One region of the Agarivorans sp. D1326 genome, then DNA from elsewhere that is predicted to be linked to it. Evidence: predicted binding sites of a transcription regulator. Region 1 holds the regulator's gene; each other region holds the start of a gene.

What was found. The regulator LexA, encoded in region 1, represses DNA repair genes until DNA is damaged. The targets are predictions, from matches to a motif close to TACTGTATNNNNATACAGTA.
Region 2: a site for LexA is predicted at 2,890-2,909, ahead of imuA (translesion DNA synthesis-associated protein ImuA). Genes of this name have one in related genera too.
Region 3: a site for LexA is predicted at 2,736-2,755, ahead of ruvA (Holliday junction branch migration protein RuvA). Genes of this name have one in related genera too.

What each region holds. Positions count from the first base shown of each region.
Region 1 is NZ_JBTWEN010000012.1:79,641-87,311, forward strand. It holds gene ACYFDN_RS19025 (serine hydrolase domain-containing protein) at 92-1,462, opposite strand; gene ACYFDN_RS19030 (hypothetical protein) at 1,501-2,244, opposite strand; gene ACYFDN_RS19035 (helix-turn-helix domain-containing protein) at 2,542-3,360, opposite strand; gene lexA (transcriptional repressor LexA) at 4,186-4,833, shown strand; gene coxB (cytochrome c oxidase subunit II) at 5,125-6,231, shown strand; gene ctaD (cytochrome c oxidase subunit I) at 6,243-7,671, shown strand, end outside.
Region 2 is NZ_JBTWEN010000001.1:192,975-200,645, forward strand. It holds gene ACYFDN_RS00835 (Nif3-like dinuclear metal center hexameric protein) at 1-510, opposite strand, end outside; gene ACYFDN_RS00840 (DUF2517 family protein) at 577-780, opposite strand; gene ACYFDN_RS00845 (DUF1853 family protein) at 917-1,726, shown strand; gene fbp (class 1 fructose-bisphosphatase) at 1,729-2,739, opposite strand; gene imuA (translesion DNA synthesis-associated protein ImuA) at 2,960-3,586, shown strand; gene ACYFDN_RS00860 (Y-family DNA polymerase) at 3,614-4,996, shown strand; gene ACYFDN_RS00865 (error-prone DNA polymerase) at 4,996-7,671, shown strand, end outside.
Region 3 is NZ_JBTWEN010000002.1:138,867-146,537, reverse strand. It holds gene ACYFDN_RS04525 (efflux RND transporter permease subunit) at 1-2,670, shown strand, start outside; gene ruvA (Holliday junction branch migration protein RuvA) at 2,797-3,417, shown strand; gene ruvB (Holliday junction branch migration DNA helicase RuvB) at 3,432-4,439, shown strand; gene ybgC (tol-pal system-associated acyl-CoA thioesterase) at 4,613-5,011, shown strand; gene tolQ (protein TolQ) at 5,001-5,684, shown strand; gene tolR (protein TolR) at 5,696-6,133, shown strand; gene tolA (cell envelope integrity protein TolA) at 6,147-7,142, shown strand; gene tolB (Tol-Pal system beta propeller repeat protein TolB) at 7,151-7,671, shown strand, end outside.

The DNA.
Region 1 (7,671 bases):
TGCGTGAGCCCGCCCCCCTGAAGTAAGAGGGGTAAGGCAATATCTTCTTCACTGGAATTGGCCCCTCCCAACTAGGAAGAGGCCAGAGTGTTTACTTGTCAGCTAGCTGTTTAGCTGCCTCGCGCAAATAACCAGGTAGTAAGTCCGGAGTGAGGTATACAGGCGAGGTGGAGAAGGCTACTCCGACAACATCTCGCGCTGGATCTACATAGAGGTTTTGGTAAAGGTTACCGTGTTTGAACAGTGCACCGTCTTCCCAAACAGCGTCCCACTGGTGCGAGTTATAAATTGGCATGTCTAAGCCGAAAGCGGCTTTAACCCATGAGTGGTCGGTAAAGTCACCCGCAAGATAGGCAGCGTGGTTTCCGCCTTTTTGCATCTTGCTAAGGACTTCTTGTGAGACTACTTGCTCATTAGCCACGCTGTTCCAGCTCGGCGTAAATAGCAGAGCATAACGCGCCAAATCATCCAAGCGAGTGTTGACTGCACCGTACGCGATGGCGTGACCAGCAGGCGTAACGTTGATTTGTGCTGAGGCGCGAGCACCAATCTTCGACCAAATGCGCTCCTCAAACACTTGAGTAAAGGGCTCTTGAGTGATGTTCTCGATTGCTACACCTAGCACTTTGGTGATAGTTGAGCTGTAGCGAGCTACTTCGCCTGAAGCTTCGCCTTCTAGTGGAACCACATCACGCAGTACCTTCATCTCATCTTCAATTACACCATCAGCATTTTTTACGTTGAAGTCAGCGGATAACATGCGCTGGAATACCGAGCGTGGATTTAAGGTATTGGCGGCGTTTTCACTGATGTCTAGGCCAGATGCCATATTCATTGCATCAAGCATAATCACGCTATCCCACTGGGTGCCTTTTAGCTCTGGAACGTATTCGGTGATTGGCTTGTTCATATCGACCTTGCCCTCGTTTTCCAGCATCGTGAGGATGGTTCCCACCGATGATTTCGCTACCGATGCCCATATATGAGAGTCCTCTGGGTTCATGCCTGGGAACGCTTCATAGACCACTTTACCGCCTTTGAGGATCATGATGCCTTGTACCCGGGTTTTCTCATCATGGATGTACTCGCCCATAGTCACAGACTCATTGCCGTCGCCCATGGTAAAGGTCAACTCATTAAGGGAGGGATCAATATTGCGTTTCAGTTCACTTATCTCACCGTGCGGCATAGCCAGTTCAGCCGGTAGGTACTTGGTCATGTTAAGGGTGTAGTACAGCGCGTGGTCACCGCCCATTTGCATATGGAAGTTACCAAAGCTCGCGCTTGCTTCATCGATAAATGTTTTATCAAAGCCTTGCTTTACTTGGCTTACCGGAATAGTTGGTTTAGCACCAGGCTGGGCTAATGCTTGGTCTAGAGCAGACTCGGCGCTCACCGCATTGGTGGTTAGAGCTGCCGCTACGAACACAGCGATACTGGTCATTTTGGTTAGATTTTTCATGGTTTTTTACCTTATAGAACGTAATAGATGTAGATTGCTTAGAAGTAGAACTTGTAATTGGCCCATACCACGGTGTCGTTAATGCTTTGGTTGATGAAGGCATTCTTGATGGTGGTATGGGTGTTAGTGATCTTGATTTGGCCCCAGCGTGTTTTTTCGCTATTGAAAGGAGTGGCCATTAAGAAATTGGTGTTCAGAACTGACAGTTCCGCATCGCCTGATAGGTAGTTGTACTCTGGGTACAGACCGAAATACGTGCCGTCTTTGCCGGCAGTGTAGAAAACATATAGCGCAGCTGAGGCACCTAGAGCTTCGTCGTCAGAGATGTTGGCCATGGTGGTAAGATCTTGGGAAAACTTACCTGCTAACACGCCTGCTCGTGGAAAAATGTTAAGTCCTTTTACACCAGAGTTAATAGCCAGCGTCACGCCGGGCGAAACAGAGCTAAACAAGGCGTTGTCTAGCACATCTACAGAAGCCGCGATTTTAGGCACAACAGAGTTGGCTATAGAGAAAACATGGAAGTATTGCAGGCGACTGTCGGTGTAATTTCCGTGACTATCCATTGCGGCTTCCACGGTAAGCATGCCTTGTTGACCGTTTTGAAACGCCATATCGCCAGAGATTGAACCTTTAAACCCACCGTTGTTACTCATTCCCACGTAGGCAGAGGTATTTGTCTTAGTTAGGTCTGCTGGATCTGGCGTGTCGCTATCGGCAAAAGCGGGTAGCGCAAAAAGCATGCTCAGAGCGGCGATAGGTGCCAGTGGTGTCGTGTTCATTGTTAGCTCTCATAATTCAGTGATAGTTAGTGTGAAGTCCTTTAATAAGGGCCATCTGCCTAGTCATTGACGTTATGAAGGCCGTCGAGTCATTCGAACGAGTGAATAGTAGGTTTTCTCTGCACCCGAAAACAGGTCATATATGGACATTGTCATGGTCATATTCGGACACTTGACATAAGCGTTAGCCACAATAAGTTAGGTAAAGCTAATGGCAGGGGAAAGTTTTAATGGCAGCTGATTGCAGGGAAGGGGCAGTGAGAAACGACCAAGTTGTGTACAGTTATTTGCGACAGGTTAGTCTGGTAGATTCTGCTTACGAAGTTGGGCTGGTGTGGCGCCGCAGATGGCTTTGATTGCCCGGTTAAAGTTCGATACATCCTGATAACCCATACGATAAGCAATGTCAGCAATGGGGTCGTCACTCTGTTCTAGTAGCTTCCGGGTTTGCTTAAGAATCGATTGTTTCTTCATCTGGTTGAACGATGTGCTGTGGTCATTAAAGTAGCGGTACAGTGTTTTGCTGGTGACGCCAAACAGGCTGGCTAACCACTCTAAGGTGAAGTTGGGTAGGTGGCAGTAGCTTTCTGAAAGCAAGTAGATCTCAGAGATGTCACGGGATTTGAGAGTACGATTGGACATAGGTTGAAGATTGTCCACTCCAGCAAGACCAATTTTCAAGGCGGGAGAATCGTAGCTTAGCTGAGTGCGCGGAATTAGCAGCTGCGCAAACTTGGCGCCTGAGCTTTCATGGGTCATAACATTTACAAAGCTGGGCGACCAATCAGGGCCAAGCCAATGTCGGCAAAACTGCATTACCAGCGCAACTCTGAACCATTCGTTAACGACACTACCTGGAAAACTGGGTTTCATCTCACTTCGGTTGCAAAGGCACCACTCTTCACCCGCCTTCTCTAGCCAATAGGTGTTTTGTCGGCTAAACAGGTGCTCGTTGCTCATAAATGATTCTAGGACTTGTTTGAGTTCAAAATCTTTCCCAATGAAACCCTCTTTGCCGTCAATGTAAATTTGAGCGGCGTATTTACCCGCAGCTAGGGGCATATCGTCGGCGCATCTCGCTGCCATTTCATGAAGAAACAAGGAGACGTTCTTCATCGGTAACCATTTCTCAGTACTTGAGTAAGCAGTGGGCAGACCTTGTTCTCTGGCCTTTGACTTCCAGGCGATTCCCTTAGATTCGAAATAGGGGATATAAAACAGCATTGTTTGGCTTGAGGTGAGTAGCAGTGCTCTGGATGTTTTGCGCATGGAGTTCGAGTGAGACCGTTTCCGTCAGTAACTAAGGAGTGAAAAGTCACGGGTTCAATATACAATAATGTGTACTAGCTCAGACCTGATCTGACAGTTACCCAATTTTGAATCGGTGTCTGTCAGTTTAGATTTGAGCTAAGTTCTTCTCAGCCCAAACCGATTTTCCATCGAGTAAAGTTTCCAGTGGTGTTCTACCACAGCATATTGTAACGGTCAAATCATCTTTACCACTTCCATGATTGATAGCGACCTCAACCAAAGTGAATACTGTGTAGGTGACTTTTATAATATGCAAAATAAGACCTTAAAAGTATGAACCTTTGATACCCAAACTGACAAAGAGACAACCTTGAATTGTCTCTTTGTTGTTTTCAGCCCTGCAAAGGCATATTTTCTTATCCCACCTAACCCTGACAACGCTTATTTACATAAACACTCTAACTCACTTTTGTCCAATAGCGAGTTAGCTCTACTCTTCGTATCTTTCTTTTATCCTTAATTCTATCTATTTGTGATTGGTGTCACAAAATATCGGGTGTAGTTTCAAAGTAGCGGAAAGAATTCCAATGAAACTGAAACCTACAATAAGTCACTGATTTAGATAAATCCTTGCTTCATTGCTCATGCTGTATATACTAACAGTGTGCTGTATAAACTTACAGGTAGATTATGAAGCCTTTAACACCCCGTCAAACAGAAGTATTTGAATTAATTCGTCGTCATATTTCCGAAACGGGTATGCCGCCAACCCGTGCAGAGATCGCTAAAGAATTAGGTTTTCGTTCTGCTAATGCGGCAGAAGAGCACCTACGAGCTCTTGCTAAGAAAGGTGCTATTGAGATGATCCCTGGTGCTTCGCGTGGTATTCGCATTAGTGAAGAGTATTTGCCAGCCAGCGCTAATGAGCCAGTAGCCGAAGACTTAGAACCCGGTTTACCTTTAATTGGCCAAGTAGCTGCAGGCGAGCCTATTTTGGCGCAGGAGCATGTAGAGTCGCACTATGCGGTAGATGCTAACTTGTTTAACCCTCATGCCGATTATTTACTGCGGGTGCAGGGAATGAGTATGAAAGACATCGGCATTATGGATGGTGACTTGTTAGCGGTGCACAAAACCAATGACGTTCTTAATGGGCAAGTGGTGGTGGCACGTTTAGAAGACGATGTTACGGTTAAGCGTTTTGAGCGCGACGGTAAAATGGTTTACTTGCACCCAGAGAATGAAGAGCTCTCAACTATTGAAGTTGATTTAGAGTATCAAAGCATCGAAATTGAAGGCTTAGCGGTAGGTATTATTCGCACTGCCGATTGGATGTAAGCCTTACATAGCAATAAGTTCCGCCCTTTTTAAGCCCAAATCAGCCCGATTTGGGCTTTTGTCGTTAGCATCACATCTTTTGTGTTTATCCATAAAAATCTCAACAATATATTTACATTTCTTTAACTTAGGGGTTAATTTATAAGCAGTAGCTTGTATTTAGCTGTTGCTGTCTACTACTTTTGGGGTGGGGGATTTCCCTTTTTCTGCAGCTACTTTCCTAGTTTGGAGAGTTGTTGTCGTTGGCTACTAGCAAAGGAGAGCGCTGTGGGCCGATGGATTCAGCTAATAATGCTGACATTCTTTTCGTCGCAAGTATTTGCGCAAGAAATGTCATTCAACTTACGTCCGGGTGTTACCGCCATTAGTGAGCAGGTTTATGGCCTGCACATGACAATTTTTTATATTTGTTGTGCTATTGGGGTGCTGGTGTTTGGCGCCATGTTCTGGGCTATTTTTCATCATCGCAAGTCTAAAGGGGCCAAGCCGGCTCAATTTCATGAAAGTACCAAAGTAGAAATTATTTGGACCATCGTTCCTTTCATTATTTTGATTGGGATGGCGATTCCTGCCACTAAAACCCTGTTGGCCATGGAAGATCCTTCCGATGCCGATATCACCATTCAAGTAACCGGGTCCCAATGGAAGTGGCATTACAAATACTTCGACCGCGAACTGGAATTCTACAGTGTGCTGGCTTCTGATATGGATGAAGTTAACGGCAAGCTGGAAAAACGCAAAAACTACTTGCTTGAGGTAGACCGTCCGCTGGTATTGCCTATCGATAAAAAAGTACGCTTTTTGATGACTTCGGAAGATGTTATCCACTCCTGGTGGGTACCGGATTTTGCAGTTAAAAAAGACGCCAACCCTGGCTTTATTAATGAGGCTTGGACCATCATTGATAAACCCGGCATTTACCGCGGCCAGTGTGCTGAGTTATGTGGTAAGGACCACGGCTTTATGCCGATTGTGGTTATCGCTAAAACGCAGGCTGATTACGATGTTTGGTTAGCCGAGGAAGAAGCTGCTTATCAAGCCAAGCAAGCCCAAGAGTTAGAGCTGGTTGCTATGACTATGGAGCAAGACGAACTGATGTCGCTGGGCAAAAAAGTCTACGACAAAAGCTGTGCAGCTTGCCACCAAGTTAACGGTGAAGGCTTACCAGGTGTGTTCCCTGGCTTGAAAGACAGCCCAATCGCTATTGGTGATGTGGGCAAACATATTGAAGTAGTTGTGAATGGTGTACCGGGCACTGCGATGCAAGCCTTTGGTAAACAGCTAGGTTTGAAAGAGCTGGCTGCCGTAATTACTTACGAGCGTAACGCTTGGGGTAATGATACCGGTGATTTAGTGCAGGCCAAGGATGTTGTGGCCGTGCAAAACGCAGCGCAGTAGGGAGAGAGATAATGAGCACGATTAGTGACGTTCATGCTGACCATGATGAGCACCATCACGGTGCCCCGCGCGGTTTAATGCGTTGGGTATTAACCACTAACCACAAAGACATTGGCTCAATGTATTTGTGGTTTAGTTTTGCCATGTTTATTACCGGTGGCGCGATGGCGATGGTGATCCGCGCCGAGCTGTTCCAACCAGGTTTACAGTTAGTTGAACCTAACTTTTTCAACCAAATGACCACTATGCACGGCTTAATTATGGTGTTTGGTGCAGTAATGCCGGCCTTTACCGGTTTGGCTAACTGGCTGATTCCGATGATGATTGGCGCGCCAGATATGGCCTTGCCACGCATGAATAACTGGAGCTTTTGGATTTTACCTTTTGCTTTCACCATGCTGTTAGCCTCGTTGTTTATGGAAGGTGGTGGCCCTAACTTTGGTTGGACTTTCTACGCGCCGCTTTCTACTAACTACAGCCCAGACAGTACCGCTTTGTTTGTATTTTCGGTGCATATTATGGGGATTAGTTCGATTATGGGGGCGATCAATGTGATTGTAACCATTATGAACTTACGTGCACCCGGCATGACTTACATGAAGTTGCCGCTATTTGTGTGGACTTGGTTTATTACCGCATTTTTGTTGATTGCTGTGATGCCGGTATTAGCAGGTGCAGTGACCATGGTGCTTACAGATAAGTATTTTGGCACGTCGTTTTTTGATGCCGCTGGTGGAGGAGACCCAGTACTGTTCCAGCACATATTCTGGTTCTTTGGCCACCCCGAAGTTTACATTATGATTTTGCCGTCTTTCGGCATTATCTCGGCGATTGTTCCTGCCTTCTCTCGTAAAAGATTGTTTGGTTATGCCTCGATGGTTTACGCCACTGCATCTATTGCTGGTTTAAGCTTCATTGTGTGGGCGCACCATATGTTTACTACTGGTATGCCTGTGGCAGCTGAGTTGTTCTTCATGTTTTGTACCATGCTGATCTCGGTACCTACAGGGGTGAAGGTATTTAACTGGGTGGCCACCATGTGGCGCGGCTCAATGACCTTTGAAACGCCGATGTTATTCGCACTGGCCTTTATTGTGCTTTTCACCATCGGTGGTTTCTCGGGATTGATGTTGGCGATTACGCCGGTGGATTTCCAATATCACGACACTTATTTTGTGGTGGCGCACTTCCATTATGTACTGGTAACTGGCGCGGTATTCTCGATTATGGCCGCTGCTTATTATTGGCTACCTAAGTGGACCGGTAATATGTACGACGAAGGCCTGGGCCGGTTACATTTCTGGTGTTCGCTTATCTCGGTAAATGTGTTGTTCTTCCCTATGCACTTTTTAGGCTTAGGTGGCATGCCACGGCGTATTCCAGACTATGCGTTGCAGTTTGCCGATGTTAACGCCATTGTGAGTATTGGTGGCTTTGCCT
Region 2 (7,671 bases), on a different contig from region 1:
TTTTTGAATGCTATGGCCATTAGCGATATGTAAAGGTTTACGCTGCAGCACCTGCTCGATACGTTTGGCAAACTCTTCACCGGAAAGTGGCTCTTCTAACTTACCTACCATGGCTACACTACGCGGATCCCACGCTTCCAGACCTCGCTTCAAAGTAATGCCAAGGCGCTTAGCGAGCTGTGCATTATTACCAAGTTCAGGATGTACATCTAAGGGTAAGTGATAGCCATAAAGGTTAATATCGTGGTTTAACAGCGCTTGCAGGCGACGACGCTTCATACCGGTAACCACTGCCGCTTCGTTTTTCCAAAAGAAGCCGTGATGAACCAAGATAGCGTCGGCTTTATGCTCAATAGCTTGGTCAATTAAGGCTTGGCAAGCTGTAACACCAGTAACAACTCGCTTAACCTCTGCACGACCTTCTACTTGTAAGCCATTGGGACAGTAGTCTTTAAACTTAAAGCTTTCTAAGTGCTGGTTTAATATGTTTTCTAATCGGGTATTTTTCATTACATTAACTCACAATGGTTTGGCACATTGTAAGTAGCAGACCCAGCTTTAAACAAGCCTTATAGATTAGAACAAAACAAACTGGTTAATTTTGTCAGCTTGCTGCATCCAACTTGGACGATCATTGCGCTTAATCCACTGGCGGTGCAATGCGCTATAGAAAGGCGCTCTTAGGCCGGCAAGGGCAACAAAAGGGAAAGAAACCAAACCCACTAAAAATAGTGCGATACGACGAACGATGATAATGCTGGTAGAAAATTGCTTACTCATTTCGAACACCTCAACTGGTTAGACCACTAAATAGTAGCTAACATTTGGTAATAAAACTACAAAAACCGGTAAAACAGTCGAAATAAAAAGCAAAATCTTTAAATAAGTGTAAATTAGTAACAAAAAAGCAACATTTGTGAATAAAAAAGCATGGGAAAATGATCTGCACTGGTGTTTAAACGCGCCTGCTTTGCTGCCTCATGCCCTGCCTTTTATGGTTGACTCTACCTGGCAACAACAGTGGCAATGGACGCTTAAGGAGCATTTACCCCATATAGCTGAGCCACAGGCTAACTCTCGCTTAGGTTTATATTTTGAGCAATTGTGGCGGGGCTTAATTGGAGCACACCCAGAATGGCAGTTACTCGCCGATAATGTCGCTGTGCAACAACATGGGCGTACCCAAGGCGCTATCGATTTTTTGCTGGTAAACCATCAGCAGCAACAAATAGAGCACTGGGAGCTAGCGGTGAAGTTTTACCTAGCACGCAATGCTTCACCTTGCGCTTCTGATTACTTGGGGCCCAATCAACAAGACAGACTAAGCAATAAGCTCAGTAAATTACTGCTCAAGCAAATCCCTTTAGGTAAACACCCACAAATCCAAGCATTAGCCCAAAACTATGCTAACTACTCTTTTAAACAGCGCATTGTGTTGCCCGGGTATTTGTTTAAATTGGGCAATGATAGCCTCCCCACTCCACAAAATTTGCATTGGTATAGCCTAACTCAATGGCAGGCAATGCAAGCTCAAGGGTGGTATATATTAGCTAAGCAGCAATGGCTTAGCCCTAACGCTTATCCACTAAGCAAAGCAGGTAATGTAGTAGATGTTTCACGAGGCCCTGTACAACTTTACTTACCAGAGCAAGCTAAGCAGCAGGAAAAGCGTATCTTTGTTTGCCCTGATGATTGGCTCACCAGGGCAAACAATATTAAGAGCTAGTTTTACTGTTCTTCAGATGAATACTCTCGCATCATCTCTTCAACGGTTTCAACCATATGTTTACTGCCACAAAAGAAGGGAACCCGCTGATGCAGCTCTTCTGGTTCAATATCCATAATACGAGTAAAGCCATCACTGGCCTTGCCCCCTGCCTGCTCAATCAAAAAGGCCATCGGATTACATTCATACAATAAACGTAACTTCCCTTTAGGTGCAGAGGCCGTTGAGGGGTAGATGTAAATTCCGCCTTTTAGCAAGTTGCGGTGAAAATCAGACACTAAAGATCCAATGTAACGCGAGGTATAAGGTCGATTGGTTTCTGGTTCAATTTCTTGGCAGTACTTTAAGTACTTCTTAACCCCAGTTGGAAACTTAAGGTAATTACCTTCATTGATTGAGTAAATTACCCCGTCATCAGGAATGGTCATATTCTCATGAGAAAGGTAAAACACCCCTAACGATGGATCACAGGTAAAACCATGTACCCCATGACCAGTGGTATATACCAGCATCGTCGATGAACCATATACCACATATCCTGCAGCAACTTGGCGATGACCCGGTTGCAAAAAGTCCTCTAATACTGCTGGCGCACCACAAGGGCTGATACGCTTATAAATTGAGAAAATGGTCCCAACCGACACATTTACGTCAATATTTGAGGAACCGTCTAAAGGATCCATTAGCACAACGTATTTACTGTCGATAGAACGAGCACTGTCAAAACTAACAAACTCATCTTCTTCTTCTGAGGCTACGCCACATACCTCACCACGCGCTTCAAGCGCAGCTTTAAATTTCTCGTTCGCATATAAATCTAATTTTTGTTGCACTTCTCCTTGCACATTTTCTACGCCAGTAGCGCCGATAATATCAACTAACCCTGCTTTGTTGATCTCACGGTTAACTACTTTAGCGGCTAAACGAATAGCCCCTAATAGCTGAGTAAGCTCCCCTGTGGCATCGGGAAACTGGTGTTGTTTTTCTATTATGTATTCACCAAGAGTTATCATTTTAATCCCTATTTATTAGCACGCTTCCTATGAAAACCTTTTCAGTCTTCAATGTTATTTTGCAAGTATTTACGAAAAATTACTAGCACATCAGTTTAATTGTCATACATATAAAGCAAAAAAACATTTGCAAAATCTCCAAACAAAGAATACTGTATATCCATACACTGTATAAAAAAACAGTTAAACTTCGACATTGACTTAGAGCATGGAGCGAACAATGGCACAACAAATTGAACAACTGCTACAAAGCAACAAGGTATGGCAAGGCAGCCAATGGCAACACAGTCATCTTGACGTTCATTCAAGTGGCTTTGCACAACTCGACCAACAACTACCTAACCATGGTTGGCCACAGGGCGGCATCACCGAGGTGCTGTACGAAAAACATGGCATTGGCGAGTTACAATTATTGCTTCCTGCTCTAGCTAAGCTTAGTCAACAATCGCGCTGGATTATTTGGGTTGCACCGCCATTTATGCCTAATGCCCCTGCACTACAACAGCACGGCGTAGATATTAGTAAAGTCATTGTTATTCGACCTGAGCAGTGTAGCGATGCCCTGTGGACCATTGAGCAAGCATTAAAAAGTGGCTCTTGTAGCGCAGTATTAGGCTGGTTAGACGGCTTAGATTTAAAAGCCAGCCGCCGCTTGCAGTTAGCAGCAGAACAAGGAGATTGCTTAAGTTATTTATTTAGACCGCTACAGCAACAACAGCAAAGCTCTAGCGCCAGCGTAAGAATGGCCTTGCACCCTAGCAAGTCACCAGAACACATTAACTACCATCTGCTAAAACGTCGTGGCGGCGCCCCGCTCTATGAGCAACACATTCCACGACTTAATTAATGCCGATGCCTTTTATGCAAGTGCAACATGTATTGGATTTACCTTGATTTTCCCCAGCTCGCGTTGGACCTACTACAACGCGAGCACCCCAGCCAACAAGCCTTGGCAATACACCACAACAAGCAAATTATTCAGTTAAACCAAGTTGCACATAATTTGGGGGTGTATTTAGGCTGCTCACTCAATACGGCTTATCAGCTAGCACCTCAGCTCTGCTTATACCAACAAAGCGATTTATCTTGCGATGCTTACTTTATGGGTTTAGCTCAACAGGCTTTGCACTATTGCGCTCAAGTCGCTACTCATCCCGACAATGGCTTATATATAAGTGGTGCCGGTATGCATACCATTTACCCTAAACCAGAGCAGCATATATCTAAGTTGGTACAACACTATCAGCAACAACAGCTTAGCTTTCGTATTGCCCATGCCCATAGCGCGATAGCTGCCCGCTGGTTAGCTCGCTCACAAGATATCAAGCAAGCAGGATCGGGAATTACTCAGCTAGCCGATTTACCACTGAACTTTAGTGACTTACCCTCTCACCAAATCACGGCTTTACAAGCGATGGGCTTATATACCATTAAACAACTTAATGGTTTGCCTCGGCCAGAGCTGCGTAAACGTTTAGGCGAAGACAGCCTAGCGTTACTCGATCAAGCTAATGGGCGATTAACGACTCCACTGCGCTTCATCACAGCACAAGCCCATTACCAACAACGTTTTCCTTTGTTAGCCGAAACCAACACAATTCAAGGTTTAATGTTTTCACTGAAACAGGCTTGCCAACATTTTCAGCAGTGGTTAAGACAACACCAGCTTTGCAGCAATATATTGGTACTGCATTTAAACTTTAGAGATAAACCCAGCGAACAAATTATCTTAAAAAGTGCTCGTTTATTACAAACCAGCCAAGATTGGCTAGCACTATTTCGTTTAAAGTTGGAATCTACTCGCCTAGCAGCTGCGGTGATTGAATTTAGCTTAGATTGCCAAGCTCTTTATCCCCTTGGTCACCAAATCACCGGTTTGTTTGAACAACAGCAACCCATTGGTGATAGCTTGCTGTTTGACCAATTAAGTGTGCGCTTGGGCGAGCAAGCAATTAGCCGCTTAAGCTGCCAAGCAGATTTTCGCCCCGAATTTGCCAGCCAATACCAGCCTTTGTCTCAGCATGAGACACTTAATTACCCTAAACAGTTTACTCGCCCCTGCTGGTTACTGCCGCAGCTAAAACCCATCAATATTGAACATTACACCCTACTCTCTGAGCCCGAACGCATCGCTAGCGGGTGGTGGGATGAACAAAGCATTAACCGAGATTACTACATGGCGCAAAGTCCCAATCAAGGCCTGGCTTGGGTATGCCAAGAAAAACAACAGTGGTACCTGCACGGCTGGTTTGCCTAATGAATAACACTCTTTTTGCCGAGCTTAATGCCCAGAGTAACTTTAGTTTTTTATACGGCGCTTCACACCCAGAAGAAATGGTAGAGCAAGCTCAACGTTACGGCTATCAAGCCATTGCCATTACTGATGAATGCTCATTAAGTGGAGTTGTTCGAGCCCACCAAGCCGCCGAACCATTGGCCATTAAGCTTATTGTAGGTAGCCAGTTCACCACCGATGAACAATGCCAATTGGTGGTTCTGGCTAAAAATCTTAAAGGTTATCAGCAACTTTGTCGCTTTATTACCCAAGCAAGAAAGCACAGTAAAAAAGGCAGTTATCAAGTCACACTACAACAATTTGATCAACGACTTAACCAATGCTTACTCTTGGTTAAAGCCACTCCTGCCCTACAAGCAATACACCTTAAGCAACTACAGCAACAATTGTCTCAAAGACTCTATTTACTGTTACATAACGACTTATCTCAACCCACTAAAGTGCTAAACAGTTACAGGCAATTAGCCAAACAACACGCAATGCCCTGCCTTGCATCCATTAACCCACGCATGCACTTGGCTAATAGAAAGCGCTTAGCCGACATTCTTGATGCCATTCGCCAACACAGCACAGTGCAGCAAGCCGGTTTTTTATTAAGCAGTAATGCCGAACGTCGCCTATTACAGTGGCCTCATTTGCAACAGCGCTACTCTAGTGACGAATTAGCCCTTAGCACTCAACTTGCTGCGCAATGTTGTTTTAGTCTTAATGAGATCCGCTACCAATATCCTAAAGACAATGTACCGGCGGGTTACAGCGCTCAGCAATATCTGCGAGAACTTGTTGAAACAGGCATACAACAGCGTTTTGGTGAGCAGCTTTCTGCTGAACTACGAGCGCAAATCGAACATGAGTTGAGCTTAATTAGCGAGCTAAATTACGAACACTACTTTCTCACTATTTACGATATTGTGGCCTACGCACGGCAGCAAAACATTCTCTGCCAAGGGCGAGGCTCTGCCGCCAACTCAGTGGTGTGTTATTGCTTACATATTACCGAAGTTAACCCCAGCCAAGTGGGCTTACTATTTGAGCGTTTTATTTCTAAAGAACGTAATGAACCACCAGATATCGATGTCGATTTTGAACACCAGCGCCGCGAAGAAGTCATTCAATACATCTATCAAAAATACGGCCGTGAGCGCGCTGCTTTAGCTGCCAGTATTGTCACCTACCGCACCCGCAGTGCAATTAACGAAATAGGTAAAGCCTTAGCTATTCCTGCGCATATACTACATGGCCTTAACCACAATATTGATTGGCGTGATGGCAGTAACTCAACCAGCCAAAAAATTGTTCAGGCTAGCCTATTACCAGAAGCTAATGCACGTAATTTTGCTGAACTAGTGGAACAACTACGCGGCTTTCCTCGTCACTTGTCACAACATGTGGGCGGTTTTGTTATTGCCCAAGACAAGCTGTGTGACTTAGTCCCCATAGAAAATGCCGCCATGGCCGATCGCACTATCATCCAGTGGGATAAAGATGACTTAGAAGCACTACATTTAATGAAAGTGGATGTACTGGCTTTGGGAATGTTAAGCGCCATTCGCCGCTGCCTTGCCAGCTTAAGCCAACGAGAACAACGCACCATTAGCCTTAGCGATATTCCACAAGATGATAGCGCCACTTACGACATGTTATGCAAAGGCGACAGTGTGGGCATTTTCCAGGTTGAGTCACGAGCACAAATGAGCATGTTGCCGCGGCTAAAACCACGAAACTATTATGATCTAGTGATAGAAGTGGCGATTGTTCGCCCCGGCCCAATTCAAGGCGATATGGTGCACCCTTACTTGCGCCGACGTAATGGCGAAGAACCGGTAGATTACCCTAGCCCAGAAGTAGAAGCCGTATTAGCGCGCACCCTTGGCGTGCCAATTTTTCAAGAACAAGTAATTAAGTTAGCCATGGTAGCAGCAGGATTTAGTGGCGGCGAAGCAGACCAACTGCGTCGCGCTATGGCCACTTGGAAGCGCAACGGCAAGCTAGCCTACTTTCGCGATAAACTCATCAACGGCATGCAACAGCGCGGCTACCCTGCCGCATTTGCTGAGCGTTTGTTTTCGCAAATTCAAGGTTTTGGTGAATACGGCTTTCCCGAGTCTCATTCAGCCAGTTTCGCCTTACTGGTTTACATTTCGTCTTGGCTTAAATGCCATGAGCCTGCTGCATTTTGCTGTGCACTACTTAATAGCCAACCCATGGGCTTTTATAGCCCCAGCCAATTAATTCAAGATATACAACGCCACGGAGTGAGTATTCTGCCCATCGACATTAACCAAAGCGATTGGGAACATAGCCTCGACTACAGCCAAGATCCGAAGGGCGCAATTAGATTAGGGTTAAAACAAGTAAAAGGACTAAACAAACAAAAGTTTGCTCGCTTATTAGCAAATCGACCGAGCCAAGGTTTTAGGCAACTCAGTGAATTAACCCAGCAACTCGACAAAACCAGCTTAGAGTCTTTAGCCACTGCCGACGCTTTTGCCTGTTTAGCTGGGCATCGCCACCAAACCCGCTGGCAAATGAGCGGTACCGAGGCCCCCTTACCACTATTTGCTATGCCCAAAGAAGCACCGGTAAACTTAACTGCACCTAGTGAAATAGAAGATATTCGCCAAGACTACCGCGCA
Region 3 (7,671 bases), on a different contig from region 1:
TTAAAAGCTTACGCAGAAGAGCTTAAACATATCCTAAAGGTTGATTACGGCGTGGCGATGGTAAGCGTGAGTGGATTTTCGGATCATCAGCTACGCGTTGAGCTAGACCATACTGCGCTGCGCAGGTTAAACCTTAGCGTGAATGATGTAGCTAGTACCATTAGCCAGCAAAACATAAATTTGCCGGCCGGCACTATTGAGCTTACCGATAAAAACTTGTTAATTCGTTTTGACCAGCGTAAACGAGACCCTGTAGCGCTGGCTAAAACTGTGATCGCCTCAGATAACAATGGCAGCGTGGTGTACCTTGGTGATATTGCCACTATTAGTGATAGATTTGAGTTAGACGAAGAAAAAATCCTCTTTAACAACCTTCCATCAGCGGTACTTAAAATCAGCAAAAACAAAGCAGATGATGCTTTGAGAATTAAGCAGTCTGTTCAGCAGTTTGTTGATGACCAGCGGCTTGTTACGCCGGAAGGAGTGAGCTTAACCCTTACCAATGATATGTCTTCTCTATTGAGCGATCGTTTAAACATGATGCTCAAAAACGGATGGCAAGGGATTATCTTGGTCTTTTTAAGCATGTGGTTGTTTTTCTCGCTGCGTTACTCATTTTGGATTGCAGCAGGCTTACCGGTAGCCTTTATGGGCGGGTTGTTTTTAATGTCGGTGTTTGGACTGTCAATCAACATCATGACGCTAGTGGGCTTGCTTATGGCCATTGGTATCATGATGGATGATGCGATTGTTATTGCCGAATCCATTGCCGCGCATTTAGAGCGTGGATTAAGTGCTGACCAAGCAGTAGTAAAAGGCGTTAAAAAAGCCGCACCCGGGGTTATCTCGTCGTTCTTCACCACCATTTTTGTACTGGGAAGCTTGATGTGGTTAGACGGTCAAATGGGGGCCGTGTTAAGCGTGGTTCCCATGGCCTTATTATTGGTGCTATGCATTAGTTTGGTAGAAGCATTTTTAATTTTGCCTAATCACCTTCGTCATACTTTGCAGCACAAAGGAATTGAACGGCCTACTAGCGGGTTTAAAGCACAATTTTTAAATGCTTTCGAAAACTTCCGGCTTAATAAGCTAGTTCCGGCAGTCGCCTATGTAGTTAAATGGCGTTACGTTTCGCTTGGAGCAACGTTTGGTTTATTGCTGTTATCTTTTTCATTGGTGATTAGTGGTCTAGTTAAATTTACCGCCTTTCCCGAGTTGGATGGCGATATTGCAGAGGCAAGAATCATCCTTCCTCCTGGGTCGAGTTTGAGCCAAACGGAGGCGTTAGTTACTGAAATCGTAAATGCAGCGCAACAAGTTGGAGAACGGTTCACCCAAGATAACAACGAACCTCAGACGCTTATTCACGATATAACCGCGCAATATAACTTTAATGCCGATGCTGGCGAGTCGGGCCCGCATGTAGCTACAGTGCGCCTTGATTTACTCTCTGCAGAAGTTCGCAATAGTTATATCGAAGATTTTATTGCGGCTTGGCGCGAGCAAGTTGGCGAGCAAGCTTTACCTTTAGCGTTGGCGTTTACTCAACCGACAATGGGTCCGGCAGGGCGGGCGATTGAAGTTCGTTTGCAGCACTCTAATCTAGATACATTAAAATCAGCTTCTGTTGAACTACAAGCTTATTTGGGCAAGTTTCAGGGTGTGAATAGCATTTTAGATGATATGCGACCTGGCAAAGAAGAAGTGGTTATATCTCTTCGAGGTGGTGCAGAGTCATTTATGGTGAATGGCCAAATGGTTGCTGAGCAGTTGCGCGCTTCATACCAAGGAGTCATTGCTGACGAGTTTCAAATTGGCCCAGAAAATATGCAAATAGACGTAAGGCTTAACAAGCAACAGTCCGGAAGCTTGCAAGCCTTAGCGAATTTTCCAATTGTGTTAGCCGATGGACAGCAAGTGCCGTTATCGTCTATTGCAAACATTGAATACCAGCGCGCTTATGTACGCATTCAACGAATTAACAGTTTACGCACCGTGACAGTAATGGCAGATGTTGATACCCGAGTCGCCAATACCAACGAGGTGATGCAACTAGTACAAAAAAGCTTTTTGCCTGAGCTTCAAAAACAATTCCCAGGCTTACGGGTAGATTTTGAAGGTGAAGCTAAAGAAAGCGCGAAAGTAGGGGCTTCCTTAAGCAAAAGCTTCGCTATTGGCATATTTGGTGTGTTCGCTATTTTAAGTTTTCAGTTCAGAAGTTACTTAGAACCGGTAGTGGTACTTACGGTGATTCCTATGGCCCTAATTGGGGTATTGTGGGGGCATTTTTTATTGGGGCACAACCTAAGCATGCCCTCAATACTAGGGTTTATCTCCCTAGCGGGTATTGTAACTAATGATTCAATATTGCTGGTGCAGTATATCCGTTATCATTTAGATGAGGGCGACGATGTTTATCAAGCAGTAGTGAATGCAAGTAAAGAGCGCTTTAGGGCAGTGTTTTTAACCTCTTTAACTACAGCTGCGGGTTTGTTGCCTTTATTGTTAGAAACCAGCTTACAAGCTCAAGTTGTGCAACCAATTGTGGTGTCGATAGTATTTGGCATTATTGCGTCCACTATGATGGTGTTATTTATTATTCCGGCAGCTTATGCGGTATTAGCCGATTGGAACTTGGTGCATAAACACAAATCACTGCAACATGAATAAGGCTTAATACTGAAGACGAGAACCTAGCAGGGCTTAGTTGGTGCTACGTAAACTTTTAACTCAAAGACTGGATATATATCCAGTCTTTGAGTTAAGCTAAGCGCAGTTAGTTTAGGAGTTTATGCAGTGATCGCTACCATTAAAGGTATCTTAGAAGAAAAAGTCCCCCCCTTTGTTTTAATTGATGTGGCTGGAGTAGGCTACGAAATTCAACTACCTATGAATTGCTTTTATCAGCTACCTGAGCTGGGCGAGTCGGTACGCTTGTTGACTCACTTCATCGTACGAGAAGATGCGCAACTGCTTTATGGCTTTCATGATAAAGCTTCACGCTCTTTGTTTAGAGAGTTGATAAAAGTAAATGGCATTGGCCCTAAAGTAGCATTAGCTATTTTATCTGGTCTAAGTTGTGAGCAGTTCGTGTTTGCAGTTAAACATGAAGACCTATCAAGCCTTGTGAAAGTGCCGGGCATTGGTAAAAAGACCGCAGAGCGTTTATTGGTAGAAATGAAAGACCGCTTGAAAAACTGGAATGTAGAACTTCCAGAAACGCCAATTAGTGATAGCCTAAGCAGCCATGGCGATTTACCTTTACAAGCAAGCGTAGATCCAAGAGATGAAGCAATCGCTGCACTAGAGTCTTTGGGTTATAAAGGTAATCAAGCCGACAAGTTGGTTAAACAAGTATGGACCAGCGGCATGAGTAGTGAAGAGCTGATTAGAGAAGCCTTAAAAGCGGCACTGTAACAAAGGTAATTTAGATGATTGAAGCTGACCGTTTGGTAGCAGCCACACCAGTAACTGAAGAAGAGAGTGTGGATCGAGCGATTCGACCCAAAAAGCTAGAGGATTACACCGGTCAAGACGCGGTTGTAGAGCAGTTAGAAATTTTCATTGAAGCTGCTCGTCGTCGCGATGATGCTTTAGATCATTTGCTCATTTTCGGCCCGCCTGGTTTAGGTAAAACCACCTTGGCTAATATTGTGGCTAACGAGTTAGAGGTAAATATCAAAACTACCTCTGGCCCGGTGTTAGAAAAAGCCGGTGACTTAGCGGCGCTGTTAACCAACTTAGAGCCTGGCGACGTATTATTCATCGACGAAATTCACCGCTTAAGTGCTGTAGTTGAAGAAGTGTTATATCCAGCAATGGAAGATTATCAGCTGGATATTATGATCGGCGAAGGACCAGCAGCGCGTTCGATTAAGTTGGACTTACCGCCTTTTACCTTGATTGGTGCAACCACTCGAGCAGGAATGCTAACCTCTCCTCTGCGAGACAGGTTTGGAATCGTACAGCGTCTAGAGTTTTACAATACTAAAGACTTATCCGATATCGTTAAACGAAGTGCTCATTATCTCAACTTAGACTTAGATGGCGAAGGGGCGTGGGAAGTAGCTAAACGTTCTCGAGGAACGCCTCGAATTGCAAATCGCTTATTACGCCGAGTTCGTGATTATGCCGATGTTAAATTTGATGGCAAAGTCACTCAACAAGTTGCTGCACAAGCACTCGATTTACTTAGCGTAGACAGTGCTGGCTTCGATTACATGGATACCAAGCTACTTAAAGCCATTACCGAAACTTTTGCTGGTGGCCCGGTGGGTTTAGACAACCTAGCAGCTGCAATAGGTGAAGATAAAGAAACCATAGAAGATGTATTAGAACCTTTCTTGATTCAACAAGGCTTTTTGCAACGTACTCCTCGTGGGCGCATTGCCAGTGATAAAGCCTATTTACACCTCGGTTTAGACCTTCCTAAACGATAAAAATGCTGTCGTTTAATAACGACAGCATAGCCAAAAAATGAGCTTAAAGTGTTTAATTTTAAGCCGTTATTCCAATTTTCTTTGTCAATTATCTAAATTAAGTGTTTAGAGTCTTAACCTTGGGCACTAGCCTGTGTATAGTAATTTGTAATTATATATTTGGGATAGGTGTAATGTCGGTTTTAGCTGTTCGGGTTTATTACGAAGATACCGATGCTGGCGGGGTGGTTTATCACGCCAACCATATTAAGTACTTCGAACGAGGCCGCACAGAATGGTTGCGCGAGCTTGGCTATGATCAAGATGTATTAATGAAACAAGATTTGTGTTTTGTTGTGCGTTCGCTAAATATCGATTACAAACTTCCTGCTTTATTCAACCAAATGCTCTCGGTAGAAACCACCATCAATAAAATGAAAAGAGCCAGTTTGGTATTTGAACAAACCATTAGAAATGCTGATCAACAAGTCATCGCCCAGGGAATGGTTACTGTAGCTTGTGTCACATTGTCATCAATGAAGGCCACGGCCATTCCTGAAACGTTAAAAGAGGATTTACTCGGTGCACTCTGATATGTCATTTATCGGCTTGTTTTGGCAGGCGAGCCTATTAGTTAAGTTTGTAATGCTGTTGTTAGTGAGTATGTCTGTTTATTCATGGGCCATGATTATTAACCGTAATCGCGTATTAAAAGCGGCCAAAACAGCCAGCGACGCTTTTGAACAAAAATTCTGGTCGGGTGTAGATCTTAATAAGCTTTACCAAGAGAGTAACGCCCGAGCTGACCACCTGCAGGGAATGGAACAAATCTTTCACTCTGGTTTTCGCGAGTATGTGCGCCTACATAAAACCAGTGGTCGCAGCGCCGATGCAGTAATGGATGGTACTTATCGTAGCATGCGGGTATCGTTATCGCGTGAGGTTGAATCACTAGAAAATCAGTTGCCCATGCTCGCAACCATTGGTTCGATTAGCCCATATATCGGCCTATTTGGTACGGTGTGGGGTATTATGAATGCCTTTATCGCACTGGGTGAAGTTCAACAAGCAAGTTTGAACATGGTAGCTCCAGGTATTGCAGAAGCACTTATCGCGACAGCAATGGGCTTATTTGCAGCTATTCCGGCAGTTATTGCCTTTAACCGTTTTTCTACGGGCGTAGCTAAACTTGAACACGGCTACGCTAACTTCATGGAAGAGTTCTCTAGCATTTTACATCGCCAAACACACAGCGGTAGTAATTAAGAGGAGCTAGCGTGAATCATTATCAACGTCCTAAACGACGTTTAGTTGCCGAAATTAACGTTGTACCTTACATCGATGTGATGTTGGTATTGCTGATTATTTTTATGGTAACAGCGCCGCTAATAACCCAAGGTGTGAAGGTCGATCTTCCACAGGCCAGTGCTGAAGCAATGCCAGAAGACAGTAAGCCGCCTTTAGTTGCTACGGTAACCGAAAGTGGCCAGTACTTCCTCGATACCGGTGAAGATGATGGCTCTGCAAACCAGTCTCTTTCTGGAGATGATCTACAAGCTGTTGTGATGGCTCATTTACAATTAGACCCTAATTTACCCGTGGTGGTGCGTGGTGATAAAAATGTTCGCTATGAGCAAGTAATTAACCTGATGGTGTTGCTGCAAAGTGCTGGCGTACCGTCTGTGGGTTTAATGACTCAGCCAGACGAAAGTTAAAATAGGAATAGCATTGAAGTCGCCTTTTAGCTTATCTATCGTTATTTCAATACTGTTGCATGCAGTGCTATTTGTAGCCCTGGTGTGGTCGGTAGATTTTGAGCGCGTAAAGTTAACACCCACCCCTAGTGCTCCAATTATCAACGCCACTGCAGTAGATATTAATCAGGTTAGCCAGCAAGTTGAGCGGATTAAGCAACAACAAAAAGATAAAGCAGACCAAGAAAAACAGCGAATAGAAAGAGTTGAAAAAGAAGCTGAGCAGGCGCGTAAAAAACGTTTAGCCGAAGAAAAGCGCATTAAGCAACTTGAACTTGAAAAACGCCAAAAAGAAGATGCGAAGCGCAAAGCCGATGAACAAGCTCGTCGGGCGCAAGAAAAACAAAAGCTAGAGCAGCAAAAAGCGGCTAAAGCCGAAGCTGAAAGGAAAAAGAAAGAAGAACAACGTAAAGTCGCTGAAGCTGCAGCAGTAGCTGCAGAAGCAGAGCGAGTACGTAAGCTTGAAGAGCAACGTAAAGCAGAAGAAGCGGCTAAGAAAGCCGAAGAGGCTGCACGCAAAGCTGAAGAAACACGTAAGCGTAAAGAAGAAGAAGCCCGTATCGCCAAAGAAAAAGCCGCTAAGGCTGAAGCGGAACGGAAGCGACAGGCGGAAGTTGCTCGCCAAGAAGCTGAGTTTGAGCGCTTAATGCAAGCCGAAATGGCCGCTGAAGCTAATGCACGTCACCAACGACAAGTACTGGGTGAAGTAGATAAATATCGCGCGTTGATTATGTCGACTATTCAACGAAATTGGTTAATAGAACCAAGTATGCTTGGTAAACAGTGTCAAATACAATTAACCTTGGCTTCAAGCGGTTTTGTTACCAGTATTGGCGATGGTAAAGGGGATGCTGCTGTTTGTGAGTCTGCACGTAGAGCAATCAAAAAAGCAGTATCATTACCTGTTTCAAAAGATCCTGATGTATTTGAAAAAATGAAAAATATTACTTTAACTCTTAAACCGGAATAGCTGTGATGATGAAAAAATTCTTAGTGAGTGTGGGCTTTTTGTTTGCATTTATGAATGTTGCTCAAGCTAACCTAGAAATTGTAATCACGGAAGGCGTAGACAGTGCAAGGCCAGTGGGCGTTGTACCGTTTGTTTGGAAGGGACATGGAAACGTTCCGCTAGATTTAGCTAAAGTAGTGGCAGATGATTTGCGCCGTTCAGGGAAATTTAACCCTGTTGCGATTAGCGAAATGCCGCAAACCCCTCAAACTGCAGAGCAAGTAGATTATGAAGCTTGGGCTGCTTTAGGGGTTGAGGCTGTGTTGCTTGGCAATGTAGAAGCTTTAGAAGGCGGTAAATATAAAGTTAGCTATTCGCTTGTTGATGTATTACGTGGACAAGTCACTGCCGGTAATAAACAAGAGCTTAAAGATGGTCAGTTAGTTACTAGCCAAGACCATATTCTTTTAGATCGTTTTAAAAGCGTTGCAAAAGCTCAGCTTCGACAAATGGCGCACTTAATCTCTGACGGTGTTTATCAAGCTTTAAC